Regions from separate parts of the Paraburkholderia sp. BL27I4N3 genome, predicted to be linked through region 2. Evidence: predicted binding sites of a transcription regulator. Region 2 holds the regulator's gene; each other region holds the start of a gene.
The links. The regulator HrcA, encoded in region 2, represses chaperone genes, less so after heat shock. The targets are predictions, from matches to a motif close to TTAGCACTCNNNNNNNNNGAGTGCTAA.
Positions count from the first base shown of each region.

Region 1: groES (co-chaperone GroES) is a predicted target of HrcA. The motif match lies at 1,414-1,440, and genes of this name have one in related genera.
Region 3: rpoH (RNA polymerase sigma factor RpoH) is a predicted target of HrcA. The motif match lies at 3,209-3,235, and genes of this name have one in related genera.

Region 1 is NZ_QREJ01000001.1:3,566,016-3,570,303, forward strand. It holds gene groL (chaperonin GroEL) at 1-995, opposite strand, end outside; gene groES (co-chaperone GroES) at 1,051-1,341, opposite strand; gene B0G71_RS16170 (GNAT family N-acetyltransferase) at 2,284-2,862, shown strand; partial or broken gene B0G71_RS16175 (GNAT family N-acetyltransferase) at 2,940-3,266, opposite strand; gene B0G71_RS16180 (methyl-accepting chemotaxis protein) at 3,833-4,288, shown strand, end outside.
Region 2 is NZ_QREJ01000001.1:3,720,481-3,724,768, forward strand. It holds gene B0G71_RS16810 (RNA-binding S4 domain-containing protein) at 437-844, opposite strand; gene hemH (ferrochelatase) at 853-1,923, opposite strand; gene hrcA (heat-inducible transcriptional repressor HrcA) at 2,109-3,128, opposite strand; gene B0G71_RS16825 (NAD kinase) at 3,459-4,288, shown strand, end outside.
Region 3 is NZ_QREJ01000001.1:3,910,654-3,914,941, forward strand. It holds gene ybiB (DNA-binding protein YbiB) at 1-220, shown strand, start outside; partial or broken gene B0G71_RS17640 (2-isopropylmalate synthase) at 721-1,752, shown strand; gene B0G71_RS17645 (nuclear transport factor 2 family protein) at 1,944-2,327, opposite strand; gene B0G71_RS17650 (acyloxyacyl hydrolase) at 2,370-2,933, opposite strand; gene rpoH (RNA polymerase sigma factor RpoH) at 3,297-4,232, shown strand.

The DNA.
Region 1 (4,288 bases), 150 kb from region 2:
ATGGTGGTGTTTTCCTTGCCCACTTCGATACGCTTCGCTTGACCCAGTTCAGCCAGCGTTGCCTTTTCGAGCGTCAGGCCGGTTTCTTCAGCGATGACTTGACCGCCGGTCAGGATCGCGATGTCTTCCAGCATGGCCTTACGACGATCGCCGAAGCCCGGAGCCTTGACAGCAACAGTCTTCAGGATGCCGCGGATGTTGTTCACCACCAGCGTAGCCAGCGCTTCGCCTTCGACGTCTTCCGCGATGATCAGCAGCGGACGGCCAGCCTTGGCGACCTGTTCCAGTACCGGCAGCAGATCACGGATGTTCGACACCTTCTTGTCGTGCAGCAGCACGAACGGGTTTTCGAGCACGGCGACTTGCTTGTCCGGGTTGTTGATGAAGTACGGCGACAGGTAGCCGCGGTCGAATTGCATACCTTCGACCACGTCCAGCTCGTCTTGCAGCGACTTGCCGTCTTCAACCGTGATGACGCCTTCCTTGCCGACCTTGTCCATCGCTTCAGCGATACGATCGCCGATGGACGAGTCGCTGTTCGCCGAAATCGCGCCGACTTGTGCGATTTCCTTGTTGGTCGTGCACGGCTTGCTGATCTTGCGCAGTTCTTCGATTGCGGCCGTCACAGCCTTGTCGATACCGCGCTTCAGGTCCATCGGGTTCATGCCCGATGCAACGTACTTCATGCCTTCGCGGACGATCGACTGAGCCAGGACCGTTGCGGTCGTGGTGCCGTCACCTGCGTTGTCGCTGGTCTTGGAAGCCACTTCCTTGACCATTTGCGCGCCCATGTTCTGGAGCTTGTCTTTCAGTTCGATCTCTTTCGCGACCGACACACCGTCCTTCGTGACCGTCGGGCCGCCGAAGCTGCGTTCCAGGACAACGTTGCGACCCTTCGGGCCCAGCGTGACCTTCACAGCGTTCGCGAGGATATTCACGCCTTCAACCATCTTGGCACGGGCGGAATCACCGAATACGACGTCTTTAGCTGCCATCTTCTAACTCCTTGAATTCTTTAAGATACGACCGGGAAAAGCAGCGACTTTCCGCTTACTTCTGCACCACGGCCATGATGTCTTCTTCGCGCATCACGAGCAGTTCGTTGCCGTCGACCTTAACGGTCTGGCCTGCGTATTTACCGAACAGAACGCGGTCACCCACCTTCACGTCGAGCGCGATTGCCGCGCCCTTGTCGTCACGCTTGCCCGGCCCGACTGCCAGAATTTCGCCTTGATCCGGCTTTTCTGCTGCGGCTTCGGGGATCACGATGCCCGACGCGGTCTTGGTTTCTTGATCCAGACGTTTGACGATCACGCGATCATGCAAAGGACGAAGGTTCATACATACTCCTCTCTTGATTGAGACTGAAGAACGCTGAGAAAACCCGGCTGGCGGAGCCAACCGGCGATGTTGTTAGCACTCTCGTGCAGCGAGTGCTAATTATATGGACGGGTGGTGACAAATTCAAGAAGGGATGGTGCGGTTATCAAGATTCGTGTCGAGATTCGCTTGGCTTTGAACTTTGTTCGCTTAAGTTTGAACCGACGACTGTGCGCCCGGACACCGCAACGGCGCACACTTTCCATAAGAAACAACGAGTTAGAACTGGGGCCGCCGTGATACACGGGTTGTGAACGCTGCTACGAAACCTAGCCGTTTCTGGCGAAGCCGCCTCGCAAAACCAAGTGGTCAACATTCGTTCAAGGGTAAACCCCCAGAAAGGATCGCCCCCTTCCGCAATGGTCTGGGAATTCGAAAAACACCGTGCAGCCCGCGACCCTATCGCTCTCGTCGTGCAGCCGCTCTGGATTCAGATGTTCGATCAATTCATCACCTGGCCATGCGAAACGACGGCGTAAAGGAGTCGCTGGACAAGCCCGCTTCACTACCTCTTCCATAGCGGCTTCAAACGATTCACCAGCATCACGCTTCCCCGTTGAGCTGGGCAAACTCACTATCGCCACAAGTTCAGACAGCTGGGATAGATTGTGGCCGCGCCTTTCATTCATGTGCGTCACCAGTTCGTCATCGCTCGATGGCAGAATTTCGAGGCCGGAAATTGAGAGGTCGGTCGAGTAGTAAAACGCGTGGCCGTTCCGGAGACCGTCAATGATTGATCCCTTGAGGAGTCAATCCGTGAGTCGGCTTCATACATCGCGGCCGTTGACAGACAACGCCCTTGGCTTTCCCAGAGCGGACATTGAATCACTTGTCGCCAGTCGAATTGTTGACGAAGAATTTCTGACTAAACATACTCTCCCGCGTTTTCAACGGAGAGCCCCAGTGACGAGTGTTCACATCGACGTACTACCGCGGGAAATTTCAACGGCACGCCTGAAACTTGTGCCGGCATGTGAGCAGTTCGTGCATGAGTTGCGGGAATACTCCATTGAAAATCGCGCTCACCTACAGCCTTGGGAACCGCTTCGAGACGAAAGCTTCTTCGACACTGAATCCGTTTGCCAACGGCTGTCGACAATGGCGCATAACAACAGCTCTGGAGTCGCGCTGCATCTACTTCTAATTTCGTCGAGAACCGGCGAAATAGTCGGTGATTGCAACTTCACGAACATCGTGCGCGGGCCCTTTCAGGCATGTCATCTTGGATTTTCGCTTGCAAAGCGGTTTGAAGGACAAGGTCTGATGTACGAAGCATTGACGTCTGCCATTACTTATATCTTTGACGAAATTGGGTTGCACAGAATAATGGCGAATTTTAGGCCCGAAAATTTTCGTAGCGAACAACTATTAAAACGGCTAGGGTTCGAGCGTGAAGGCTTGGCTCGGTCCTATCTAAGGATCAATGGAGTATGGGCCGACCACGTGCTCACATCGCTAATCAACCAAATTCCAGAACGTTAAACCAGTCTTGCAGCCTTCGCTCCGACCTTTCGATTTCCGTGGGCTTAAAGCACCCGGTGCCATCAGGGGTCGCCGGCTCACGCGCTCGGAACATCCACCAAGGTCCGAATCCGCTTTCCCATCTCGAACGCGCGAATCTCGTAGCCAAGTTCCTGGTACAGATTGACTGCCTGTTCGTTAAATTCCCAAACGGCTAGTCTGATATCCGTGGCACCTTGGTTCCGCGCCCACTCTTCTGCGAGTTTGATAAGAGAGTTGCCGACCCCGCGTCCTCTGATTTTTTCTGAGACCGCGACGGAGCCGATGCGACCAGCGACGATGGGCTGCAATAACGGGCTTATCGGCTTCACCACCTGAATCGTAATGAGGCCGACGGCTTTGCTGCCAAGCTCAGCAAGGAACGCTGCTCGATCTTCTCCTTGTAGGCTGGAGAGTTAGTGCGGCTTGTCGCGGGCGAATTCTGTGGCGGCATCCGCACAGATGCCGACGCGTGCGAGAGCTCTCAAACCGCACATCGCGCGCGGACCGCAACCAATCCAATCCGGTCAGTCGAGTCACGACAGGACCGGCAGTTAGCAGGTTCGAAAGAGAGGCCCGACGCTTCCCATTTCCGCGATCGCGTCCATTCAAAGCAATCGATAGCTCATTTCGTTGGTACAGCTTATGAACGAATGGCGGCCTGCAGTCACTCAGATTAATCATCAGACAAAAATCTACCCGCTTGCTGTCGTCTGCGAGCCTAACAAGATGCTTCCTTCATTAAAAAAAACAATAGCGCGAGAACGTTTGCGAGTCGCTACCTGGGGAACCTCGCCCTTCAGGATCTTTGCCTTATAGCCGTAGTACCTGATGCGGGTGACTGATTCATCCGTTGAACAAGAACATCCCGCACTCCAGCATCTTCCAGGGCGTTAGCGCGGCAGCGATCCGCCATCGTCCTTATTTACTACGCTTTCAGTGGAATCGAAACATGAACTTTAATCAGCTGTCAGTGAAAGCCAGACTCACGTGGGCGTTCGGTGTACTAGCCGCGCTGGTTCTTGTGGTCTCAGGCATTTCGTTAAAGGCATTGAGCGATTCCAATGACCAGTTCTCAGGTTACATCTCGGGCGTCAACGCCCGCGGAGACATGGTCGTGGGCGTTCGGACCGCCGTTGACCAACGGGCTATCGCCGCTCGCAATCTGGTGCTGGTGACGAAGCCGGAGGATCTGGCGATTGAAAAAGCTACGGTGGCGCAGGCCCACGAAACCGTCGCCAACCGCCTTCGAAAGCTCAACGAGATGGTCGCCAATGCCAGCGACGTGACCGCTAGGGCGCGCGAGCTCGTGGCCGAGATCAATCGTGTCGAATCGCTTTACGGACCGGTTGCGTCGGCTATCGTCGACCTTGCTTTGAACGGCAAGCATGACGCAGCCATCACGAAG
Region 2 (4,288 bases):
AAAATCGCGACAGACAACTTCGCGAGTCACCGCAAATCAAAACGGCAGATGAGGCCGGGAACAGCCATTTCAAGCGGTTCTCCCTGATCTTTTCGCACCAGGGATGGGTGGTGGAAATGCCCGGTTACAACCATTTTTGCTGCGCAATCAGATTGAGATTGAGTGCGATCGGCAAGTGGCCTATGCTCCATTAAAGCATCGGAAAAGACGCGTTAACCCTAATCTGACACAAGCCTTTCCGATATATTGCAATTCCCACCCGATTCGCCCGTCTTTATCCTGAACCTTCCCGAGGGGAGTACCGTGAAACTGACCTTTGCAATCTCGGTGGTCGCATTGGTTCTGATTGCGGGCACCACGACCATCTGCATGTCCGGGGCTGTCAACGACCACACTACCGAATACGGCGGTGTGCACGCGACCATGGAACAGCTGTTCAACCCCCACCTGAAAGTTTGTCGATAGTGCGTCTGTCGCGTTTGGTCGGCCGGCCGTGCAATGCGGCCGCCGGCTCGCGATACGTCTTGCGCCGCTCCTGTTCGACCTGCCGCTTTACCTTGCTCTCTTCGGTTTCCGCATAAAGCGTTTGCGCGACGCTCGCCGGGCCGCGCACGTCGCACACGCCCAGCACCTCCACCTGCCACACAATCCGCTCGATCTCGATCTCGACCAGGTCGCCGACCCGCACATCTTTAGCCGGCTTGACGCTGGCGCCGCCAATCCGCACATGCCCTTTTTCGACGGCGTCCGCCGCGAGCGAGCGCGTCTTGAAGAAGCGCGCCGCCCAGAGCCATTTGTCGATGCGCAACTTCGCGCCCGGGTCAGTTGCAATCCTGTAGTTCATGAGCCGGGTCAAGCTCCTGTCGTATGTGGCACCGGCAACGCCTGAACCGGCCAGCCCTGCAGGTTCTGCGCAACGATTTCGCCCAGTGCGGCGATCCACGCCTGCGAGGCATTGAGGCAGGGAATCCGATGAAAATCCTTGCCGCCCGCATGGAGGAATTCGTCGCGCACTTCCATGCCGATTTCCTCAATGGTTTCAAGGCAATCGGCCGTGAAGCCCGGACAGAACACGTCGGCGCGCCGCACGCCCGCCGCACCCAGTTCCTTCAACGTGGGCGCCGTGTACGGCTGCAACCATTCGGCCTTGCCGAAACGCGACTGGAACGTGATCCGGCATTCCACCTGCGTCAGTTCGAGCGCCTGCATCAGCAGCGCGCCGGTTTGCTGACATTGCTCGTGGTAAGGGTCGCCGAGATCCAGCGTGCGCTTGGGCACCCCGTGGAAACTCAGCACCAGCTTGTCGCCCGCGGCGAAATCCGGCCGGCCGTGCTGATGCCAGTAGTGATGCACCTGGGCGGCAAGCGCCGCAATGTAGGCCGGATGATCGGCGTACTGGCGCACCGTGCGGATTTCCGGCTGATTGCGCATGCGCTTGAGCGCCGAAAAGGCGTCGTCGAACGCGGTGGCGGTGGTCGAGGACGAGTACTGCGGATACATGGGCATCAACAGTACGCGCTCGGCGCCCGCCAGCTTGAGCTGGTTCAGCATGGCCGGGATACCCGGTGTGCCATAGCGCATCGCGTAGTCGACCAGCACTGTGTAGTCATTCAGTTGCAACAGATGGCGCAGGCCTTCCGCCTGCTTTTCCGTATGAACGCGCAGCGGCGAGCCCTCCGGCATCCACACCGCAGCGTACTTCTTGGCGGAGGCGACGCCCCGAATCGGCAAAATCAGCAACCGCAAAATGATCTGCCAGAGCAGCGCCGGAATTTCGACTACGCGCGGATCGGACAGAAACTGCGCGAGATAGCGGCGTACCGCGCGCGGCGTCGGCGCGTCGGGCGTGCCGAGATTGATCAGCAGCACGGCGACACGGTGTGAACTGGCGTTCTGTGAGGGCCGCTCGAGGTCGAAGCGCATAGGCAGCAAGGCACCGGTGTTGGCGGAGAGTCGGTTGAGGTGGGATTCATTATAGCGGCGCGGTTCATGCACTGGTCCGCCGCACACCCCTGGCCATTCGGCCAATTGGCAAGCCGCGCGCCGTCACGCATCATTTGCGGCAGGAGCAGGAACCAAGCGCTACCGCAGCCGGGAGTCGAAGCCGCCTACTGCTGGCTGAGTGTCAGCGAAAGCAGGCGCGCGGTGATATCCACAATCGGGATCACGCGGTTGTAGGCCATGCGGGTCGGCCCGATCACGCCGAGCGTGCCGACGATCTTGCCGTTCACCTCGTACGGCGCGGTCACCACGCTCATTTCCTCGATCGGCACGAGATTCGACTCGCCGCCGATGAAAATCTGCACGCCCGCCGCGTGACTCGACACGTCGAGCAACTGAAGGAGACTGGTTTTTTGATCGAACACATCGAACAGCTTGCGCAAGCGCGCCATGTCCGACGAAAGGTCGGCCACTTCGAGCAGATTGCGCTCGCCGGAAATCAGCACGGTTTCGCCCGTGTCCGATTCGTCCGTGCTGGCCGTGACGGCGGCGTGCATCAGCGTGGTCATGTCGCCGCGCAGTGCGTCGATTTCTTCGCGCAGGCGGCGCCGCACGTCGTCGAACGAAAGGCCCGCGAAGTGCGCGTTGATGTAGTTGGAGGCTTCGACCAGTTGCGAGGGCGAGAAGTCGCGCTGAGTCGCCATGATGCGGTTCTGCACGTCGCCTTCGGGCGTCACGATGATCAGCAGAATGCGCTTGTCCGACAAACGCATGAACTCGATCTGCTTGAACACGTGGCTGCGCCGCGGCGTGAGCACCACCCCGGCGAACTGCGACAGGTTGGACAGCACGCTGGCCGCCGCCGCAACGATTTTCTGCGGTTCGCCTGCCTGCAGCGTAGTCTTGACGGTACGCGTCACGGCTTCTTCGTCCGCGGCGGACTCCACGGTGAGCATGGTGTCCACGAACAGGCGGTAACCACGCGGTGTGGGAATGCGGCCCGCGGAAGTATGCGGACTGATCACGAGCCCCAGGTCCTCGAGGTCGGACATCACGTTGCGGATCGTTGCGGGACTAAGTTCGAGGCCCGAATAGCGCGACAACGTGCGCGAGCCGACCGGCTGACCTTCGGCGATGTAGCGCTCGATCAGCGTTTTGAGGAGGGTTTGTGCGCGAGGATCTAGCATGAGGGAAAATTTTAGCTCAATGGCACGACTACCGCGAGCGCTAGGGGCGCCCATCCCTGACGAACGCGCCGCCGTTTGCCAAAGCGGCGCACTGCCTCCGGTCCGGCCTGCGAGCCGGCGTTCCGCCCGGCGCTTTGCCGACCGCCTTGCGAGCCACCTTCTGGGCGGCCCGGCTGCCGGCACCCCGCCGCACTTTAACCGGCGCACGTGTCATCAAGGCTTCACCATTCTAACGATAATCGCGAGATGCGCTGACAGCCCGCGCGCGCCGGCCCGCTACCGGGTCTGTCTGCGGTTCTTTTCAGGCCCTACCTATGGTGTAATGCCGGCATGCAAGTGACCAGCCAGTTCAAGACCGTCGCGCTCGTCGGGCGCAACAATACGCCGGGCATCGCCGAGCCGTTGACCGCGCTCGCCTCGTGCATCGCGAAGCGCGGCTTCGAGATCGTATTCGAAGCCGACACCGCCGCCGAGATCGGCGTCACCGACTATCCGGCGCTGCGTCCCGCCGAGATCGGCGCGCGCGCCGACGTTGCGGTCGTGCTGGGCGGCGACGGCACCATGCTCGGCATCGGCCGCCAGTTGGCGCCATACCGCACGCCGTTGATCGGCATCAACCACGGGCGGCTCGGCTTCATCACCGACATCCCGATCTCCGACATGCGCGAGATCGTGCCGCAAATGCTGTCGGGCAATTTCGAGCGCGAGGAACGCGTGCTGCTCGAAGCGCGCATCATGCGCGGCGGCAATCCGATCTATCACGCGCTCGCCTTCAACGACGTGGTGGTCAACCGCAGCGGCTTCTCGGGCATGGCGGAGCTGCATGTCTCGGTGGACGGCCGCTTCATGTACAACCAGCGCTCGGACGGTCTGATCGTGGCCACGCCCACCGGTTCGACCGCTTATGCGCTGTCGTCGCAAGGGCCGATTCTGCATCCGCAATTGCAAGGTATCGTGCTGGTGCCGATCGCGCCGCATGCGCTGTCGAACCGGCCGATCGTGCTGCCGGACGACTCGAAGGTGAGCATCCAGATTGTTTCCGGGCGCGAAGTGAACGTGAATTTCGACATGCAGTCGTTCACCTCGCTCGAACTGGGCGACACGATCGAGGTGCGCCGCTCGCGTCATACGGTGCCCATGCTGCATCCGGTCGGCTACAG
Region 3 (4,288 bases), 190 kb from region 2:
TCAGGTGCAGGTCGACTGGTTGCACGACGGTGTCTGCGAAACGCGCGTGCCGCACGAGCGCTCGTCGCCCGATGCGCCGGAAGTGGACTTGCCCGAGGCCAAGGACGCGCCGACGACGGCCGCCTGGATCAGCGCCGTCTTGCGCGGCGAAGCCCCCGTGCCGAGCGCGATCGAACGGCAGGTGGAACTGATCGTGGACGTCGCCAGAATGCCCGTTTAACGGCCGCGGCGTAAGCGCTACGGCGCGCTTGCCGTCGCCCGCCGCGACCCGCGCGGGTTGACACGCCGCAACGCGGCGTCATACATTAGACCCATGCGTTCCCTTCCGAACACCCTCCGAATTACCTCCGGCCGCCTGGCGCGGCCCCTATCGCTACGTCTAGCGTAAGTCAGGCGTAGCGCCGCGCGTTGGCATCTCAGGTTGCTCAAAGCGCGGGCTCTCCAGCAGTTCCGTTGTTCCTGTTGCACCCCCAAAGCGTAGTTCTTCACAACCTGTAGTCGTTTGCATTCGTCCGTTTACCGCGCGGACGAAGCGCGAGGATCAAATGCACGCCGCATGGGCTTTATCCACGTCCGTTTTCGCCGTCACGGTGACGCCGTTCGTTCGCGCCCGTTCGTTGTTGCCGCTAGCCACCGGCTGGCGGACCGAACATCCGTGGCAGTCCGCCAACCGCTCCCGGCCACACCCTTTCGCAAACGATCCAACGAACGAGGCTCACCATGTTGCAAAACCCCGCTGAAAAATACCGCCCTTTCCCGCCCGTACGTCTGACCGGCCGTAAATGGCCGAGCCGCACGATCGACCGGGCGCCGATCTGGATGAGCACCGATCTGCGCGACGGCAATCAGGCGCTGATCGAGCCGATGAACGCCGCGCAAAAGCTCGAGTTCTTCGAGATGCTGGTCGCGATCGGTTTCAAGGAGATCGAGGTCGGCTACCCGTCGGCGTCGCAAACGGACTTCGATTTCGTCCGCAAGCTGATCGAGGAAAAGCGCATTCCCGACGACGTGACCATCGAGGTCTTCACGCCGTCGCGAGCGGAACTGATTGCGCGCACGTTCGAGGCGCTGGAAGGCGCGCCGCGCGCCATCGTGCACTTGTACAACGCGATTTGCCCGTCGTTTCGGCGGATTGTGTTCAAGCAGTCGAAGACCGAGATCAAGGCGCTGGCAGTGCAGGGCGCGCAACTCATCAAGGACCATGCGCAGGCGCGTCCCGGCACGCACTGGACCTTCCAGTACTCGCCGGAAACGTTCAATACGACCGAATTGCCTTTTGCACGCGAGGTGTGCGACGCGGTCGCGCAGACGTGGCGCCCCACGCGCGATCACAAAATGATCGTCAACCTGCCCGCGAGCGTGGAGGCGGCGACGCCGAACGTTTTCGCGGACCAGATCGAATGGATGCATCGCAATCTCGGCTACCGCGACAGCATCGTGCTGTCGGTGCATCCGCATAACGATCGCGGCACCGCGGTGGCCGCCGCGGAACTGGCGCTGCTGGCGGGCGCGGACCGCGTCGAAGGCTGCCTGTTCGGCAACGGCGAGCGCACCGGCAACGTCGATCTCGTCGCGCTGGCGATGAATCTGGATGCGCAGGGCGTCGATACGGGGCTCGATTTCTCCGATATGGAGGCGGTCCGGCTCGTGGCGGAGCGCTGCAATCAGTTGCCGGTGCATCCACGCCATCCATGTACAGGCGAAGCGGTGATGCGGGCGAAGGACGCGGAGCGGCAAGGCGTCGCGGCGCAGGCGCTCAAAGGGGCAGAAACCGGCGCGCCGGATCGACGCGAATGGAGCGGTGTGGATCAGGAAAGCGTCGCCGCCTGAGAATCAGGCCGACGTGAGGCAAACCGACGCAAACACGATGCGCGAGCGCTCGCGTCAATCGGAGCGGCCCGCTCACAAGGCGCCGCCGGCTCGACAGAATGAGCTCACAAGGCTCACTCGATTGCGCAACGCGTGGCCTGCCAGGCGATCAGGCGCCAACGGCCGTCTTCCTGCATATGAATCGCCGTGTAGGCGATCGGAAACAGCAGCGCCCCGTTGTTCGCCTCCATTTCGATCAGCGCGCGACCGGTTATCACGCAGATCTCGCGCCCGACCGGCAGCACCTCTTGCGACTGAATCTCGATCTGCCGATAGCGGCGGCGGCCCGTGGTAATCCCGTCGATGAACTGCCGTTTGGTTTCCCGCTTGCCGTTCGTGTGAACGTAGCTCACGTTGTCCGCGAGCAGGGCGTCGAGCGAGGGCCCGTCGCCGTCGACCATCGCCCGAAAGCGCTCTCGCTCGAGTTCGCGAACCGCTTCGATAATCTTTGCTGCCATCGCTCAGCCCCTTGCACCGGTGAGCCAACGTGGCCACGGTTGTCAGAAGTTGTATTGCAGATATAGCTGGTGGAAATTTATACCAGGATTCGGCTCTTTGATACCGCCGTTGGAAACATGCTGGAAGCGATAGCCCGCCTGGTACTGCTGGTGGCTGCCGAACTGCACGCCCGCGCCGGCTGTTGGCGCAAATTGGAACGCCGTGGCATAGGTGTAGTCAGAAGAGATGCGGGCATGCGTAAGAAGTCGCACACCAACACCCGCTTCCACGAAGGGACGGATCGAGCCCGTGCCGCGAATGAAGCGGATAAACGGCGTGACGCCGAATTCGCCGATATTGCGGTGCTCGTCACTTTCATCGGTATGCCACCAGGCCACGTGCGCTTCGCCGATCAGCGCGAAGTGCCAGTCGCCAATTTGCCACCAGGTCAGATTGGGGTCCCACACCACCCCAAGGTCGAGCTTCCGGACGTGATGGTCGCCAAGACCGCCTGCAACCTGCACGCCCCACTGATCGGCCGAGGCCAAACCTGAAGCCCCTAAAATCAACGATCCGGCGAAGATTTTTAGAGTCAGACCACGCAAAGCATTCTTTTTGTTGTTCATCTAACACCTGGGTTCCGTGGAACGCTGAACAATCTGTAACTGTTTTGCGTATTCTAAGGTGAATCTCAATTTAGCGGATCGCATGAAGAAAGCTGACTTTCCGCAATTAGTCACTTCAAATTTGGCAAAAATCAGGTATTTATAACGATGTAGGCAGTCTGTTAGGTAAATTCTACGTCTAGCACAGAGCCGGCTGAAGCGGTGTACCCTGGCTATTGATTCGTGAATTTCAATAGGAATTTGCGGAACTTGGATGCCCCTACGCCCTCTAAGTATTAGCACTCGGCAATTCAGAGTGCTAACATCCAACGCTGGAGTCGTTACCTGAATAAGCTTTTGTCTGATTCCAAAGGAGTTTCCTACGTGAGCCATGCAATGACCCTTCCGAGTACTTTGAGCCCGTCGTCGGCTAAGGCCGCTTCGGCAGGTGCACTGGCGCTCTCGCATTCCTCGCTGCTGCCCGGTCAACTGGGCAATATCGACGCCTACATCCAGGCCGTAAATCGGATTCCGATGCTGACGCCGGCGGAAGAACGCCAGTTCGCCACCGAATTTCGCGAGCAGGACAACCTCGAGTCCGCGCGCCGTCTCGTCCTGTCGCACTTGCGGCTGGTCGTGTCGATCGCGCGCAACTATCTGGGCTATGGACTGCCGCACGCCGACCTGATCCAGGAAGGCAATATCGGCCTGATGAAGGCCGTGAAGCGCTTCGATCCGGAGCAGAACGTGCGCCTCGTGTCGTACGCCATGCACTGGATCAAGGCTGAGATCCACGAATACATTCTGCGCAACTGGCGGATGGTGAAGGTCGCCACCACCAAGGCGCAGCGCAAACTGTTCTTCAACCTGCGCAGCCACAAGCAAGGGCTGGGCGCGTTCACGCCGGACCAGATCGACGATCTGGCCAAAGAGTTGAACGTGAAGCGCGAAGAAGTCTCCGAAATGGAAACGCGTCTGTCCGGCGGCGATATTGCGCTGGAAGGCCAGGTCGAAGACGGTGAAGAAGCGTACGCGCCGATCGCCTATCTGGCTGACTCGCATAGCGAACCGACCGCCGTGCTGGCTTCGCGTCAGCGCGACAAGCTGCAAAGCGACGGTATTGCGAGCGCGCTGGACGCACTTGACGCCCGCAGCCGCCGCATCATCGAGGCACGTTGGCTGAAGGTGGAAGACGACGGTTCGGGCGGCTCCACGCTGCACGAACTGGCCGACGAATTCGGCGTGTCCGCCGAACGTATTCGCCAGATCGAGGCGAGCGCTATGAAGAAGATGCGCGGCGCGCTCACCGAATACGCTTAACGCTTGAAAATTGTCAGCATGCCGGTTCGTCCGGCGCGCGGCAGCAAAGCTGCCAA